DNA from 2 places in the Paenibacillus nitricinens genome. Region 1 is predicted to be linked to the other one. Evidence: predicted binding sites of a transcription regulator. Region 1 holds the regulator's gene; the other holds the start of a gene.
The links. Region 1 encodes LexA, which represses DNA repair genes until DNA is damaged. Its sites were predicted from a motif close to CGAACATATGTTCG; they were not measured.
Positions count from the first base shown of each region.

Region 2: the regulator LexA is predicted to act here: its motif matches at 4,617-4,630, upstream of ACN6KS_RS22360 (YolD-like family protein).

Region 1 is NZ_CP183948.1:3,714,331-3,722,497, reverse strand. Features, by position in the region: gene ACN6KS_RS16455 (cupin domain-containing protein) at 1-59, shown strand, start outside; gene ACN6KS_RS16450 (MBL fold metallo-hydrolase) at 56-838, shown strand; gene ACN6KS_RS16445 (hypothetical protein) at 963-1,541, opposite strand; gene ACN6KS_RS16440 (hypothetical protein) at 1,776-2,156, opposite strand; gene ACN6KS_RS16435 (L,D-transpeptidase) at 2,304-2,642, opposite strand; gene lexA (transcriptional repressor LexA) at 2,814-3,440, opposite strand; gene ACN6KS_RS16425 (LysM peptidoglycan-binding domain-containing protein) at 3,736-4,149, shown strand; gene ACN6KS_RS16420 (DUF896 domain-containing protein) at 4,259-4,468, shown strand; gene ACN6KS_RS16415 (hypothetical protein) at 4,518-5,045, shown strand; gene ACN6KS_RS16410 (HAD family hydrolase) at 5,079-5,864, shown strand; gene ACN6KS_RS16405 (FixH family protein) at 6,124-6,555, shown strand; gene metH (methionine synthase) at 6,730-8,167, shown strand, end outside.
Region 2 is NZ_CP183948.1:5,034,418-5,042,584, reverse strand. Features, by position in the region: gene ACN6KS_RS22395 (YjfB family protein) at 1-55, opposite strand, end outside; gene ACN6KS_RS22390 (hypothetical protein) at 205-354, shown strand; gene ACN6KS_RS22385 (NucA/NucB deoxyribonuclease domain-containing protein) at 434-865, opposite strand; gene ACN6KS_RS22380 (cytidine deaminase) at 973-1,389, shown strand; gene ACN6KS_RS22375 (glycosyl hydrolase) at 1,564-3,039, shown strand; gene ACN6KS_RS22370 (PH domain-containing protein) at 3,122-3,610, opposite strand; gene ACN6KS_RS22365 (hypothetical protein) at 3,729-4,289, shown strand; gene ACN6KS_RS22360 (YolD-like family protein) at 4,671-5,006, shown strand; gene ACN6KS_RS22355 (hypothetical protein) at 5,003-5,167, opposite strand; gene ACN6KS_RS22350 (M15 family metallopeptidase) at 5,358-6,044, shown strand; gene ACN6KS_RS22345 (hypothetical protein) at 6,121-6,591, shown strand; tRNA gene ACN6KS_RS22340 (tRNA-Leu) at 6,751-6,836, shown strand; gene ACN6KS_RS22335 (ArsR/SmtB family transcription factor) at 7,584-8,167, shown strand, end outside.

The DNA.
Region 1 (8,167 bases):
ATTATAAAGGTGAAGAGCAGGTAAGGGAGAAATGGAACGGAATGGAGGATCATACTTGATTCAAGATCGATGGTTCACAGTCACGAAAATTGATCCACTTACTTATGCAATCAGTGAATATGGACATTGGGAAAAGGTACACTCTTTTTTGCTGTTAGGGGAAGGGCAGGCGGTGTTGATTGATACGGGATTAGGCATCGATAATATAAAAAGAATAACGGATCAGTTAACGGATTTACCTATCGCTGTCATCACTACGCATGTGCATGCAGACCATATAGGCAGTCATGGACAATTTGAGACGATCTATGTTCATAAAGAGGATGAGGATTGGCTAATTAATGGAATACGAGGTTTGTCCCTTGCCCAGATCAGAAAAGATATGAGCCGAGATATTACTCTACCTGTTCCTGAGACGTTTGATCCTAATACGTATACGCCTTTTCAAGGGAAACCAACTGCTCTATTGCGAGAGGGAGATGTGCTTGATTTAGGCGGGCGTAGATTAGAAATTTACCACACACCGGGTCATTCACCAGGTCATATTAGCATCTTTGATCATGCCAACAGGTATCTGTTTACAGGAGATTTGTTGTATGATGTTACGCCAATTTATGCTTTTTATCCCTCTACTAGCCCGGCAGATTTAGTGGCTTCTTTAGAAAAGATTGCGCAAATTCCAAACGTATCTCAAGTATTCGGTTCTCATAATACGTTGGGTCTAGATCCAGCTATTTTGCAAGAGGTTATGAAGGCAGTTCGTGAATTACGTGAACGAGATCTTGTCGCTCATGGTACGGGTATTCATCAATTTAACGGATTTAGTGTGCAGTTTTAAAATAAATGTTGGCTGCAGCGAAAACGGCCCTCCCAAAAGGACCGTTTTTTGTCATTCCTTAAGATTTTCAAAATTTCTAATTTGGAAAAGTAAAGTGAAGTAATAAGGGGCGAAAGAGGTGTGTTTATTCGGATACGATCGACCTAAAGAACGCATGCAATTGCTGTACCTGGGAGTAAGCTTCTTTGTACTGATTGTCGGATTGTTGAATGGGCAATAAGCCTGGCAAGAAGGAAATGCTATACATAGGTATTTCATTGCTATTCATGTATATTTTAAGCGTAAGTTCCTCGATAACATCAGCCTCTTCGTCAGCGCTATTAAGCACATTAATATCCGCACTTGAAGCAGTTGTTTTACTGTTTTGTTGTCTTTTAGATACCTTTGAAAGGGTTAGTGCGTTAACGACAATCTCTGAACCCAATACATTTTCGAAGGAGTATAGCTTTGCTATAGCCTTTTTTCTTGTTTTCGGATCGCTGGTGCCTATAGCTATTTTTTTATAAGATTCGTTAAGTGCGATCAAGTGAGATTGATTGGGGGGAATGAATGTTTTGGTGAATATGATGTTAAAAGAGGAGATTGCGTTTAAGAGCTTAGACAGTTCAGAAGAAGTAGATAGTTTTTTCAATTCTAGAATACCGGCACTTAGCATTAAGACTACCCCTAAAATGCCAAACATGTACATCAAAAAAATCAGCATCTAACCACACCTCCAATGATCTCAGTAGAGCAAGGTTTATTGCTTATTGAAAGATATGCTTGAATCCTCTCTACTAGTATCTGTTATAATCGAAAATCGTGGGAATTTAGGAAACGACTACTGATAAGAAAAAGAGAAAGCACCCAGAGTTCTGCCGATTTTGCAAGCTGAATGCAAAATTGGGGCAACTGCTGAGTGCTTTGTTGAGAGCTTTTTAAAATAAATATGTCAAAATCATAAGAAATTGAAGGCTGTGATTTGATCGGTATAAACAATTAGCTGTTTGTATTCGATCGGAGATTCATTGCTAGCATAGGGTCTAACAGAAACATCATTAAGGACTACAAAGTTATAACTGAAATTTTTATCGGGATGTTCCGCACCTAAATAAGATATGTATTCATCTACAATGACATCATCCATTAGAGATTTTAAGTCAAAAACATCCTCTTTATTGGAGGTGGAAGGGGAGATGGTCCCTTGAATACTGCCAAATGAGGTGAGTAGATTTACTTTTTTTCCACTAGCTTGATCGTTATTTAACAATAAGCCAGAGAGTTTAACAAGTGCATCGACTTTAAAATCGACGAGGGTTCTAATTTTTGAGTTGTTCAAAACGAAACACTTCCTTTCAATTTGAAATCCTGTTAACATTATTCGACATATAACCACATAATTCCTATTAGGTCATCAAAAATACATAAATACAAACACGCCCCCTCCGTTAAGCAAGGAGTGAGGCGTGTTTATCTATGGATAGATTTAATTTCTGATCGTTACTAGTGTTCCAATTGGAACAATCGCAGCTAGTGCTAACACATCCTCATTGTACATACGAATACAACCATGGGATACTTCGTGCCCTATGGATGAGGGATCATTATTTCCATGTATCCCATAGTGAGGCTTAGATAGTCCCATCCAAAAGACCCCAAATGGACCGCCTGGATCGGGTTGTTTATTAATGATTGTGAATTCACCGAGTGGTGATTGAGTTAACATTTTACCGATTCCGACTGGGAAGCCCCTGATCACAATGTCGTTATCAAGAAGATAAAGCATACGCTGCGTCAGATCAACTATAATCCGGTAATTTGGCATTGTGCACACTCCTTTCTAATTAAGATATGAGCAGGATGCCTAAACGGTTATTCTTAAAAATGGTCATTTTAGCCTACGGGTACATATGTTCGGGATGGTGGTTAAGCTAAATGCATAGAAAAAAAGGCTGCTCCGCATTCGCGGAACAGCCTTTTTGGTAGGAGTGCATACTTAGTGGATATCTCGAAATAATCCGATAACTCTGCCGAGAATGGTCACGCGATTAAGGCGAAGAGGCTCGTACGCCGGATTCTCCGGCTGAAGACGTATATGATCACGTTCTTTATAAAAAGTCTTAACGGTTGCTTCATCTTCTTCGGTCATAGCTACAACGATATCTCCGTTATCAGCCGTTTGTTGTTGACGAACAATAACATAGTCGCCATTCATAATCCCAGCTTCGACCATACTGTCACCTTGAACCGATAACATAAATACTTTGTTATCTCCAACATAGTGTGTTGGAAGGGGAAAGTAGTCTTCAATATTCTCAGTAGCAGTGATAGGAACCCCGGCGGTAACCTTACCTACGACAGGAATTCGAGCGACGGTTTGTGCGAAATGGTGCACATTCTCAGAATCCTCTTGGCCAAGCAATTCTATCGCACGAGGCTTCGTTGGATCTCGACGGATAAGTCCCTTCTTCTCTAGCCGATCCAAATGACCGTGAACTGTGGAGCTGGAAGCAAGACCAACAGCTTCTCCAATCTCCCGGACGGAAGGAGGATAACCCTTGCTGCGGACTTCGCTACGTATAAATTCCAGGATCGCCAGCTGGCGACTTGAAATCTTTGACATTGGAATCAACCCCATATAGTAATGTTTGGGAAAATTATAACATAGAACTACCGTTCGCACAAACATAAGTTCTAACTATTATAAATATTAATTCGATAGAGTTAATAAATGGTAGTCTTGTATTGATTACATTTCCTTCATCTAAATGGTAAGAGCGGGTTCTTAGATGAATAATATGGTAAATATTAACCTCTGAAAAAAAGAGAACAATTGTTCTAAAATAGTATTGAACAAAACACATGTTCGTGTTATTATGATTTTGGAAGTGAGAACAAGTGTTTGGAGGATGATATTCATGTTAAAATACAGTACATACCGTAGCATCTACGATAAAGCCCCAGTGGTTGAATCTTTAGGACATAATCCTATTACCCGTTATTCAGCTCAGATTAAAGAAATCACAGAGTTTTTGCTTGAAGGCTTGATGCGTTTGTTCCGTAGAGATTTTGTTATTAAGCTGACATTGATCATTGTGCTCGTACTATCAGGACTTACAGTAGTGGGTAATGTATTTGCAGGATCTACTACTTTAATGAAGGATGAGAAGCGCGTAGTGGTTGAACGTGGAGATACACTTTGGAGTATTGCTCTTGAGAATAAACCTTCTGATATGAAGACGGCTGTATATATAGAAGGAATTAAAAAATCCAATGGCATAAAAGGTAGTCAGATTAATGCTGGAGATATTCTCTCTTTACCTATTTATTAATATTCTAAGAACATATTAAGAGGACATGAAGAGCTTGCAGGGAGTAAACCTTGACAAGCTCTTTTTCTCATGGCAGAGTTAGAATTAATTTATAAGGGGAGGGAAAGTTTTGAATATTGATGAGTTGGTCGCGCGTATTAACGAATTGGCACGCAAACAGAAGAGCGTAGGCCTTAATCAAGAGGAAACGGCGGAACGCGCCAAGCTTCGGGAAATTTATTTGGGGAATATCCGCAATAACTTTCGAGCACAATTGAATACGATTGAATTGGTTGTTAATGATGAGCATGAACAAGGTAACAAGGGGCTTAAGCATTAACACCCTGTTCCTTTTCATAGATATTTCTGGATGACTAGGGGGAACGCATATGGCCCGTTCTTGGGAAAGAATGGTTCAACGCAACACGCAGCAAATCAACAAGCAAAGAAAGAAACAGGGGAAGGAAACGATTTACGCATCTAAATCTAAATCTCCTGGGAAGAACACCGAAACCTTTAAAGGCCGTAACATTGCATTTCCAGTAGTGTTATTAGTGCTAGGTACTATGTTTTGGATGATTGGTTCAGTGGACCAAGCCAAAGGTAATGGTATGCTTATGAACTGGTTAGGAGTCGTTTTGTACTACTTACTAGCAGCACTTCTGTTCTTCCGACGTCCGTACTTGAAGGTAGAGAATGCTAGACTATCTACTATAAAATTCAATCGCGAACGCTATCTGCCAGCTTCTGATATTGAGAAAATCATCCTCTCGCGTGGAGCAGTTGTCATTAAGCATAAAGGCAAACGCACGAAATGGATTTTTACCAGACTTATGAATCGTTATGATACAACTGCGATGGGGACTAGACTGGAAGCATTCGCAAAAGCTCACCAAATTGAAGTAATTCACGAATAGAAATTAACCAGCCATGGGAGAGGGAGACCTGTAATGCCAATTTCCGCCGTACTATTTGACCTTGATGATACACTGCTCTGGGATGATCGGAGCGTCAATGAAGCATTTCGTTCTGCATGTGAAGCCGCTGGGGATACGATTGATCCACAAGAGCTGGAAATTGCGGTGCGTAAAGAAGCCATAGGACTTTATGAATCCTACGAAACGAACCCGTTTACAAAAATGATTGGGATTAATCCGTTTGAAGCACTTTGGGGGAACTTTACTGCAGGTGAACAGCCGGAATTTCGTCAATTGGAGCAGCTTGCACCGGGATATCGTAAAGAGGCATGGCGTCGTGGTCTTGCAGCACTTGGTGTAGAGGACGAAGCTCTTGCTGGGACATTAGCAGCCAAATTCGCAGCAGAGCGTAGAAATCGGCCTTACATTTATGATGAAACGATTCAGGTGCTTGAAGAGCTGCAGGGTAAAGTGAAGCTATTGCTTCTGACCAATGGTTGCCCTGCATTGCAACAAGAAAAACTGGATGGTGTACCCGAAATCGTTCCTTTCTTTGATCACATCGTGATTTCTGGAAGCTTCGGCAAAGGAAAGCCGGATAAGGAAATTTTTCTGCATGCCCTAGAGCTTTTGGATATTTCACCTGAGCAAGGCGTTATGGTCGGAGATAAGCTTACAACGGATATTCGTGGTGGGTTGGCAACAGGTTTGACTACGGTTTGGATTAATAGAAAAGGCAAACAGCCAGATCCGGAAATTCAGCCGGATTATGAAATCAAACATCTTGGAGAGCTTCTATCATTAGTCCAATCTTTATAAAATTGAGCTGAGGCTTTCATTCATTTAAGCTTTAAGAAGGCAGTGAGTTCCTAGTTACTAGGAGACTTGCTGTCTTTTTTATATCTACATCATTTTTAGTACGATAGATGAGATTTACTAGTATATGATCTAAGTCACAAGAGTTTAGCTGATTTGCTGCGAAATACTGAAAAACCAATAATAATGTGTATAATAGATGGAGAATGTATAACATGAATTGGTAGATTCTTAGTATTCAAATCGACTGGGAGGAATCTAAATGAAGATTTCAAGAACAATAGTTCCTTTATTATTAGGCGCAACACTTTTAGTATTGGGAGGATGTTCATCAGACCAATCTAAACATTCTGGCGTACATAATATGAATATGAACATGGACATGTCTATGGAGCCTATTAAGGTTGAGTTACATTGGAGTCCTGAAGAGGTTGTTGTAAATCAGAAGGTGACCTTTGAGGCGGTGGTGACGCAAGACAACAAGGCAGTGGATGATGCGAAAGAGGTTCTGTTCGAAATTGTGAGCAAAGATGATAGTGAACAGAAAATTGAATTTAAAGGGAAGCTAGTCGGTGATGGAATCTATCAAGCAGAAGGAACACTTGCGAAAGAAGGACAATATATTGTTACATCACACGTAACTGCAAGAACTCAGCATTCTATGCCTAATAAAGAACTCTCTGTGAAACCATAATTAAAAGAATAGCATTTCCTGTGATTACAGATAATGCAGAGTGGAAAGGAAGGCTTTTCGAAATTCCTTTATTCTGCTAAACTTACTCTAATGTTTTACTGGGGGGACTATACGTTGGCTAAATATACACTTGAGGAAAGCTTACAACAAAGAATATTAATTCTAGATGGTGCCATGGGCACAATGATCCAACAGGTGCCTTTGACAGGTGAGGATTTTGGTGGGGAAGAATTGGACGGCTGTAATGAAATGCTAGTATTAACCCGTCCAGAAGTCATTCAGACGATTCATGAGCAGTATCTTGAAGCAGGTGCTGATCTCATTGAAACGAACACATTTGGTGCAACGTCTGTTGTACTTGCTGAATATGATATTCCGCAGCGGGCTCGTGAAATTAATCTGGTTGCAGCAAAGCTAGCCCGCAATGCCGTTGATAAATATGATTCACCAGATCGTCCCCGCTATGTCGTAGGTGCGATGGGGCCTACAACAAAGACACTCTCTGTTACAGGGGGCGTCACTTTCCAAGAGCTCGTTGATAGCTACGAGGAACAGGCAGTGGCATTGATTGATGGTCTTGTAGATGCATTATTGCTTGAGACTTCTCAGGATACGCTGAACGTGAAAGCTGGAAGTATAGGTATTCGAAATGCATTTGAGAAGACGGGTATCAAATTGCCAGTGATGATCTCGGGAACAATAGAGCCGATGGGCACCACACTTGCCGGTCAGAACATTGAAGCATTCTATATTTCTTTAGAACATCTGAAGCCTATCTCTATAGGTCTGAACTGTGCGACGGGTCCAGAGTTCATGCGTGATCATATTCGTTCACTTTCTGCAATCTCTTCTGCAGCTGTGAGTTGTTATCCGAACGCTGGACTGCCAGACGAGAATGGGCATTATCATGAATCTCCTGATTCGCTTGCGCGTAAAATTGCTGCGTTTGCAGAAAAGGGATGGCTTAACATTGCTGGGGGTTGCTGCGGAACGACACCGGAACATATCCGTGCTATGTCTGAGGCGCTTTCACAATTCCCTCCACGTCCGCTTGCAGGAAATCATCCACCGGCACTTTCAGGGATTGAACCTATTTATATTGAGAACGACAACCGTCCATACATGGTAGGCGAACGTACGAATGTATTAGGGTCACGCAAGTTTAAACGTCTTATCGTCGAAGGTAAATATGAGGAAGCCTCAGAAATTGCCCGTGCACAGGTGAAGAGCGGCGCGCAAGTGATCGACGTCTGCGTGCAAGATCCGGACCGTGATGAGACTGAAGATATTAAGCTGTTTCTAGAATTGGTTGTAAAAAAGGTTAAAGTTCCTTTGATGATCGATACTACCGACCCTAATGTTATTGATCTGGCATTACAGTACTGTCAAGGTAAGGCGATAATTAACTCTATTAACCTTGAAGATGGTGAAGAAAAATTCGAGCTGGTCACTCCTTTGATTCACAAGTATGGCGCAGCTATTGTTGTGGGTACGATTGATGAGACTGGACAAGCGATCAAGGCTACGGATAAATTGGAAGTTGCTAGACGTTCTTATGACTTACTGGTGAATAAGTACGGTTTAGCGGCAGAAGATATTATATTTGATACGC
Region 2 (8,167 bases), 1.3 Mb from region 1:
CATTTTGAGCTAAGGATGCCTGGCTCATTGCTACTGATAACGCGGCTATATCCATATTGCACCTCCTTTGTGTATATCCTGTTTATCGACTGCACCTACCTAATTCATTAGGTGAATAGCATTTGTTTGCCAATTCGCCCAAACGGCTTATCTCCTTTTTACATATCTTGTGCTGTAGTCATTAATCATTAGGAGGAATTGAAAATGGGATTTGAACATGGTTGTGGATGTAACGTAGGTCCGGTAGTAAGCCCAGCAGCAGTAGGTCCGGTGTGTAGCCCTTGGACTTCAACAGGAGCTATTCTGGTACTCTTCATCTTGCTGGTTATCATCACTAAAGCTTGCTTATTCTAAGCTAGCTGATGCACATTGTAGCCCCATCCGGTATACCGGATGGGGCTACTTTTTTTGAAGCGCTGTTCTCGTTAGCTCATTATTTAAACATAAATTCTACGCGGGTTCCATCCGCATAATCTTCTAACTGATTGCCAACCCAGCTACCTGCGCCGCGGTTATCTTTTGGGGTTATGTATTCAATATCGGCCCCTTTTCCGCCTTCATTACACATGGCCATGGGCCATTCATCGCGGTCGTAGCCTTTTTTGGTGGGGATCCCTTTTAAGGATTCTTTGCGGTTGTCTTCAGCCTGCTCACGGTTAATCGTGCACGTCGCGGACTCCCCTTTGGCAATCGCGTCCTGAATGTGCTTAGCGGTTTCAGGATAACGATCTGATGGGAAGATCAGCTGAACAACTTCTGAATCGGATGTGGACGAGGGGGCTGCCGGATCTCCGTTCTGTTCATACCAATAACCGCCCAAAGCAAGTAACACAACAATGATGAGACTGGTGAGTAGTTTCTGTATTTTCAAATCTGCTCCTCCTTTTTTGGAACTTAAAATAGTATATCTTATATCATAATGCAGTGCGATTTAATATACTTAGGAAAAATAAGAGGAGGACGGTATTGGATATGGAGTATTTGATTACGATTGAAGATCAGACGCTTATAGCCTCTGCTGAAGATATTATAACTAGACGCTATGAATGGGAAAGGCACCATGTAGGGGCGGCGCTCCGTACTAAGGCGGGGGAAATCTTTACAGCGGTACATGTAGAAGCTAGCATGGGACGAATTACAGTCTGTGCAGAAGCGATGGTGATTGGAAAAGCGATATCCGAAGGCTACAAGGAATTTGATGCGATTGTTGCGGTAAGGCATTCTGATCCGGACAGCGCGGAAAGAGAAATTAAAGTAGTTTCTCCCTGCGGGATGTGCCGTGAGTTAATTGCTGATTACGGGAAGGACTGCAAAGTTATTGTATCCGAGGACGGCCGGTTAGCTAAATATGATATTTCTGAATTACTACCGCTGAGATATACGAGGTAAATTGGAGAGTTTGCTCGGGAGCCACTAGGCTCCTTTTTTTATGGAGCCGTGAATTTATTCTGCAGTTCCTTACACTGTCCTAAATTAATTTACAACTTCATGTCCATTCGCTGAGTTCATGTCACTAGTATCCCCATACTATAACTTAAAAAAGTTAAAAGGATGTGAGAGTGGATGGAACAGCGCAATCTTCGAAATATGGTTGATTCGGCATCGAGGTTTGTGAGCGATGTTCAGTGGCAAATGGCGTATCGTAATTTGCAAATGGCTCCGGCGGATTCGGAAACGGTGCCTTCTGCTCAGAAATTGTTGAATACCCTTTATTTTCTGCAAGGAAAAGGATGGATTAGTGGACAACATGATTATTTGGAAAGCGCGGATGAGTTCAATGGGGAGCTGAAAAATACTAGCGGGCAATATGCGGCCCTTCACGGCTATGAGCTGGGCGCAATCAATAATCAGACGGCAGCACTAATAGACAATCAGCGGGATTGGGTCGTTAGCAGTGCTATTCGCTGGTATAATTCCGGTGGAATCGTAACGATAAGCTATCACGCTCAGTTGCCAGGGACAGCTCCTGCTTGGACTAATGTTTCTACGAGCATAAGCAACGCTGATTTTGACAAATATATAACCCCGGGTACCACTCAGTATAATGCACTGATCGCTGATCTGGATAAGATAGCTCTTTCTTTAAAAAAACTAAATGATGCAGGTGTTCCTGTGCTCTGGCGGCCGTATCATGAAATGAATGGCGGATGGTTCTGGTGGGGGAAGAAGAGCAACTACGTGGGATTGTGGAACCTTATGTTTGACCGTTTCACCAGCTATCATAAGCTGCATAATTTATTGTGGGTCTGGAGCCCAAACGCCAAAAATCAGTGGAGTGATGACCCTGCCGAATACTACCCAAGCGGTGATAAAGTAGATGTGCTGGCACTAGATATCTATGATGGGGATTTTAAGGGAAGTCACTATGATAGTCTATGGGATCTGGGTCGTGGAAAAGTGATCGCGATTGGAGAAAATGGAGAGCTACCGTCCCCTGCACTACTATCTAAATCACAGCCCAAATGGTCTTATCAGATGACCTGGGGCAAGCTTCTTTATGAGAAGAATACCGATGCGGTAATTAGAGCCTTTATGAACGACAGCTTTGTATTCACACGGGAAGAGTATGCTGCTGAGGCGGCAATTGTGGAAGCTATGGGAGATAGTGTGCTGCAGAGTGGACTATGGGGACAATATTACAATAATATGACCCTTAGCGGCGCTCCTGCGCTGACGCGAACGGATGCTAACATCCAATTTTCGTGGAAACAGGGTTCGCCTGATCCAGCCATTCGCATCGACGCTTTTTCAATACGGTGGAGTGGTAAGCTTACTGCAGCCTATAGTGAAACCTATACCCTTTACACCTCCTCTGATGACGGGGTGCGGGTGTGGATTGATGGTGGGCTGATCATTGACAGTTGGGTGAATCAGAGTGGGCAAGAGCGAAAAGGCAGTGTGAATCTGATTGCAGGCAAGCTGCATGAAATAAAAGTGGAGTACTATGAGAATGTGGGAGACGCGCGGATTGTATTGCAGTGGGAAAGTCCTAGCCAACCCAAAGGGGTTATTCCAGCTGGAGCATTTTATCTTCCTTAAGGCGATATCCGAACGGATTCGAGCATCCGAATATTAGCAAAAAAGCCCCGGATTCCGGGGCTTTTTTTAATGTGAAAAAATCTCAGATTTGTTCACGGTAGCTAATGTTGTTGGCGATCTTCTCGTCACGAACAGCTTTGCGCAGAACATCTTTGACGGTTTGAGCATCATGAATTTTTCGGAAAAGAAGCTGAGGTGCTGAGGCATCATCTGAAAATACAGTTAATGTACCGATGCCGAGCATCCGGTCCATGATAGATTGTGCTACGGATAAATCGCGTACACGCAGTAATTCGATCTCTTCGACATTTTTACCGATAAGTCCGGTCTTTACCATAATGCGCTGGCTTGTAATGGTGTACGTAGTAGTGTTTAGGCGTACGATTCCTTTGAGGCGATCAGAGATACTGGCTGGTTTGCCTTTCCAGAGAACGACTTCTTGAGTAGCATTTGGATTTGCTGATGGACGGCGGGCGGTCACTGGAGCGGTGCCGTCCATGCTAGTTCCGCATTCTCCACAAAATTTAGCGCCCTGCTTATATTCTGATCCGCAGGTTGTGCAATAAGGCATAAATACCTCTCCTTCCCTGATTACAATTAAAATAATTATAACATAATAGTCGTTTTACATAAATTTCATTTGCGCTTTACACAAACCGACATTATTCTGTTAAGTGGAGGGATAAATAATGAAAAAAGTGTTACTAATAGGAACGCTAATGCTGACTGTCATCCTTAGCGCCTGCAGCAATAATAATTCAACTTCATCGGCACCTGCCTCGGAAGAAGAAGTGCAGGAAACCGTGCAAAACTTCTACAATGATATGTCTAAACTTGATGAATTAGGAAAATTATCTTTAGCGGAGTTCAACGAAGCTATTGCTGCTTATTCAGCAGGAGACCTTTCGGACAGGCAGCTGGAGAAGAAGATTAACGAATTCCAGAAGACCGCAACAGACCTATCCAATCAGGCTGAAAAAGTGAAAATTTCCTCTAGCTTGCCCGAAGACATTCGTAAGCTGCTTGATGAGTCTAAGATTGCTTTTCAAAGTGCTTATTCTCTAAAAGAACAGGCCTCTCAAGGTGCTGATTCCGCAGAGGTCACTGCTGAGAAGTTCGAGGAATTGAATCAGAACGCTGACGTCGCGATGCTATACGGCATTTCCAAGCTTAATGAAGCAAGAGAAGCAACAGGACTCATCGATGCTGATGGTCAATCCACCGCTGAATCAGAGAAAGTTCAAGAATAGATCGGAAGTTAGACGCTGAACAGTTCAACTGTCAGCGTCTTTTTGATGCGATGTTGAGCTTGAGTAGAGGTAACACTGATAATCCTATAAATAAACCAGCTACGATTCCTTTTGTGAGGTCTGAGAGGGTACTGCTTCGATATACGAGGGGGTATAGACACAGGAATAATACAGGGATTAGGATGAGCAGGGCATTGTTTTTTTTCAAGTGGAAAGCTCCTCTCAATTAGATATACATTATTATACAACTTTTAAATGAAGAGGAGGATTTATAAAAGGTATCTTTTTCCTGATTATTGATTATTCAGCGAAGGTGTGGATATAATACAAACATACGTTCGTGCATAGCGGAATAAGTATAGAAATTAGGGAGGGGATACCATGGGCAAAAAGCTGGAGAAAAACGGACTTTGGGAAAGCAGTCGCATGATGCTGCCGGAGCACAAGGTAAGAATTATTAGGGATGAACGGGAGACGCTGCGCCGCATCAAGCCTATTCTTGATGAGCAGAAGCTGGAGGAGATCGAATGTACACTGGCCTTATCGTTACGGAGTCATGTGCGCGTCACTGCTGTGCTGTTTGATCCTTTTGAGAATAAGACAATAAGTGGTTTTGTGACTTCCATTCACACCCACTCGCGTGAGTTTAAGCTGCAGTGGGCGGAGGAATGGAAGTGGATCAATGTAGATGACCTCGTGGAGGTTTACATCGTCTAATGCTGAGAACCGCTGACTTCACTTTTTTCATAAGCAATTAGGGTCACCGTTGGGTTGCCGGTCAGATGTGCAATGGAAGCTTCGGCATTTCGAATAATTTCGAGCGCTTCTTCCTGCTCGCTCAGGGCAGCAACTTTATAGCTATCGCTATGAATGTCCATATGTGTTCCCACCTTTCGCTAATATTTTGCCCTTTTTTGTGGAATTGATCCAAGGTGGAGAAGCTATGAATAGGTGCTTTTCAGGGGAGATCTCGGGGATACCGGGGTCTTTTTTTTGCTGATGCAAGCAGGGGTATTAGTACAAGCGAATGGGGGAGCGGGATCATTGATTATACCAAGGGGTGATTCTATGCTGACTTTAGATCAAGTGAGGGACAAATCGGCGGCGAGGCTTGTTGGGCTTCATCCTGTTTTGGCAGCAGGGGCGAAGGCTTTGATTCAGCAAAGCTATGCCAGAGGAGTGCCCATCGTTATTACTCAGGGGTTACGGTCGATTGCTGAACAAAATGCCTTGTATGCGCAGGGGAGAAGTAAGCCTGGACCTATAGTTACCAACGCCAAGGGTGGAACCAGCTATCATAATTATGGCCTTGCGTTTGACTTTGCGCTTTTGCTGCCGGATGGAAAAAGTCTTTCCTGGGATATGAATCGTGATGGTGATAAAGATAAAATTGCGGACTGGCAAGAGGTTGTACAGGTGGGAAAACAGCTAGGGCTTGAGTGGGGAGGAGACTGGACGTCTTTTAAAGATTATTCACATCTGCAAATGGCCTTCGGCTTAACCACGACTCAACTTCGGGCAGGTAAACGTCCTACGACGGATCAGGTCAATGAAGCTTTAAAAAGGATTACTGGGGAGGATGAGCAGGTGAACAAAGACGTTAAAGTAACAATAACCTTAAACGGTGCTAAACTTACGGATGGTGTTCTTGATACCGGCATAACCTATGTACCCGTACGTGCTCTAGCTGAGGCGCTTGGAGCAAAGGTTACGTATGACGCAGCGAGTAAGACAGTGAACGTAGTAAAAGAGTAAAGCTAATCATGTATAGACAGTGCCACCCAAGGGGAAGTTATCAATGATAACTAACCATAAAGGGAGGCATAACGTTGTGAATAAGCTAATAACAAGCCTTGCATGCTGCACTGTACTGTCATTGAGTATAATGGGAGCTAGTTACGCTAATCCAATCGGGTCAGCCGCATTAGGCGGTATCCCGAACGCGAATACGGGCATGGATGGTACCATGAATAACACTCGGATGATGAATACGGAAGGCAATCTAATGAACGGTACTACGGGAACGATGAATCAGCATGAGAGCATTATGAGAGATAAGATTCGCACAGGGGAAAATTATAGACCAAACACCACTAACTACAATGACAACTACACCCGGGATAACTACAACAGAAATACGGTAACTCCACTATCCAACACTACAACAGACGGTAAATATCGGGCAACCAGCACAACTACGAATACTGGAACTACCAGCAGAGGATCTAACTGGGGCTGGCTCGGATTGTTTGGACTCTTGGGTCTTGTCGGAATGAGAAGCAGAAGTGACGAACGCAGATAAACGACATGCTTAATAACCCGTGTCGGCATATGCTGGAACGGGTTATTTTTATGGCATAAATATTTTTTCGAAAAAGTATTGCACGTTATCGAAATTCGTGATATTATATTTCTTGTCGCTTAATACATAAACAACGTATGGAGCAACAACACATAATATGCCGGGGTGGCGGAACAGGCAGACGCACAGGACTTAAAATCCTGCGGTACGTGAGTACCGTACGGGTTCGACCCCCGTCCTCGGCATCACAGTGAAAACCTTGAGAAATCAAGGTTTTTTTGTTTTTCTTAAAGGAAAGCTTCTATAATAAGCTAGGGTTCTGTGTGTCTGGAAATAACATTCGAGTATACAGGACTCAAGGTCATAATACTCCTTTTCAGTGCTTGTATAATAACAAGTTCTAGAAGGGGGTTTTTATTATGGTTAGTATTAAACAAATTAAGAACAACAAAGCAGTGGTATAGACAGAAGTGTTGTCGCAATTTTTGTTCTGGAAGAAAGAACAGGAAGCCAGCGAACAAACAAGGATTATGAATAACATGTGCGGATTTTCTTCAAGAGGTACAGCAACTCATTCGAGACTGTAGAACATCTAAAAAACAATCTGTTTGAATATCTTGGACAAGAAGGCATTAAGCCATGTACCTATAACAATCGTCAAGTTACGAACCTGCCCTGCAGCGAAAGGAAATACGCCAGTGTTTGTCGAATCGGTAAGGGAAAAGCAATGGCTCGGCCGGCGTTTATTATTAGGCGGTACGCTGCTGCAGGTGACAGTTATTGTGACCGCTGTGTTATGATTACACTGCTCAAACCAGATATTTTCTGATTAAAGCCGATTTAATGAGGGGAATGTTGTATTTTGTGCAGGAATTTAAATCGAAATAGTGAATTTGCTTTCTTCCCGTTCCATCGCAGTTACATCATTGCCAAAAAGGGGAAATAAGAGTTCAAAAGTTCAATGTTATAGTTCAAATAGATAGCAAAGCGGAGTGATCGATATTCTGGAATTATCCATGGAACATCTTGATGAGCTGGTGAAAGTGACACATGCGCTGTCTACGGAGCTTAGATTGAGAATGCTGGAGTTGTTGAACATCCGAAGAATGAATGTAGTGGAGCTGGCTGAAGCGCTGGAGATACCGGTATCCACCGCCGCTTCGAATGTGAAGGTGCTGGAACAAGCCAAGCTGATTGAGACCGAGCTGCTGCCTGCTTCGCGCGGAGCCATGAAGGTCTGTAGCCGCATCTATGATGATATCAAGATCGTCATAAATGTACCGGAACGTCGTGCGCAGGCGGATCAAGGCGATTATTGCTATGAAATTGAGATGCCGATCGGTAACTTCACAGCTTGTGAAGCAGCGCCAACCTGCGGCATGGTTAGTGAGACAGGGCCGATTATTGTGGAGGACTCGCCGGCGGGCTTTTTCCATCCTGACAAGGTTCATGCCCAGCTACTCTGGCTGCGCAAGGGCTATCTCGAGTACCGCTATCCGCTGGAAATTCCGCAAGGGGCTGCCATCCGCCTGATTCAGTTCTCGATGGAAATCTGTTCCGAGGCGCCGAATTATGA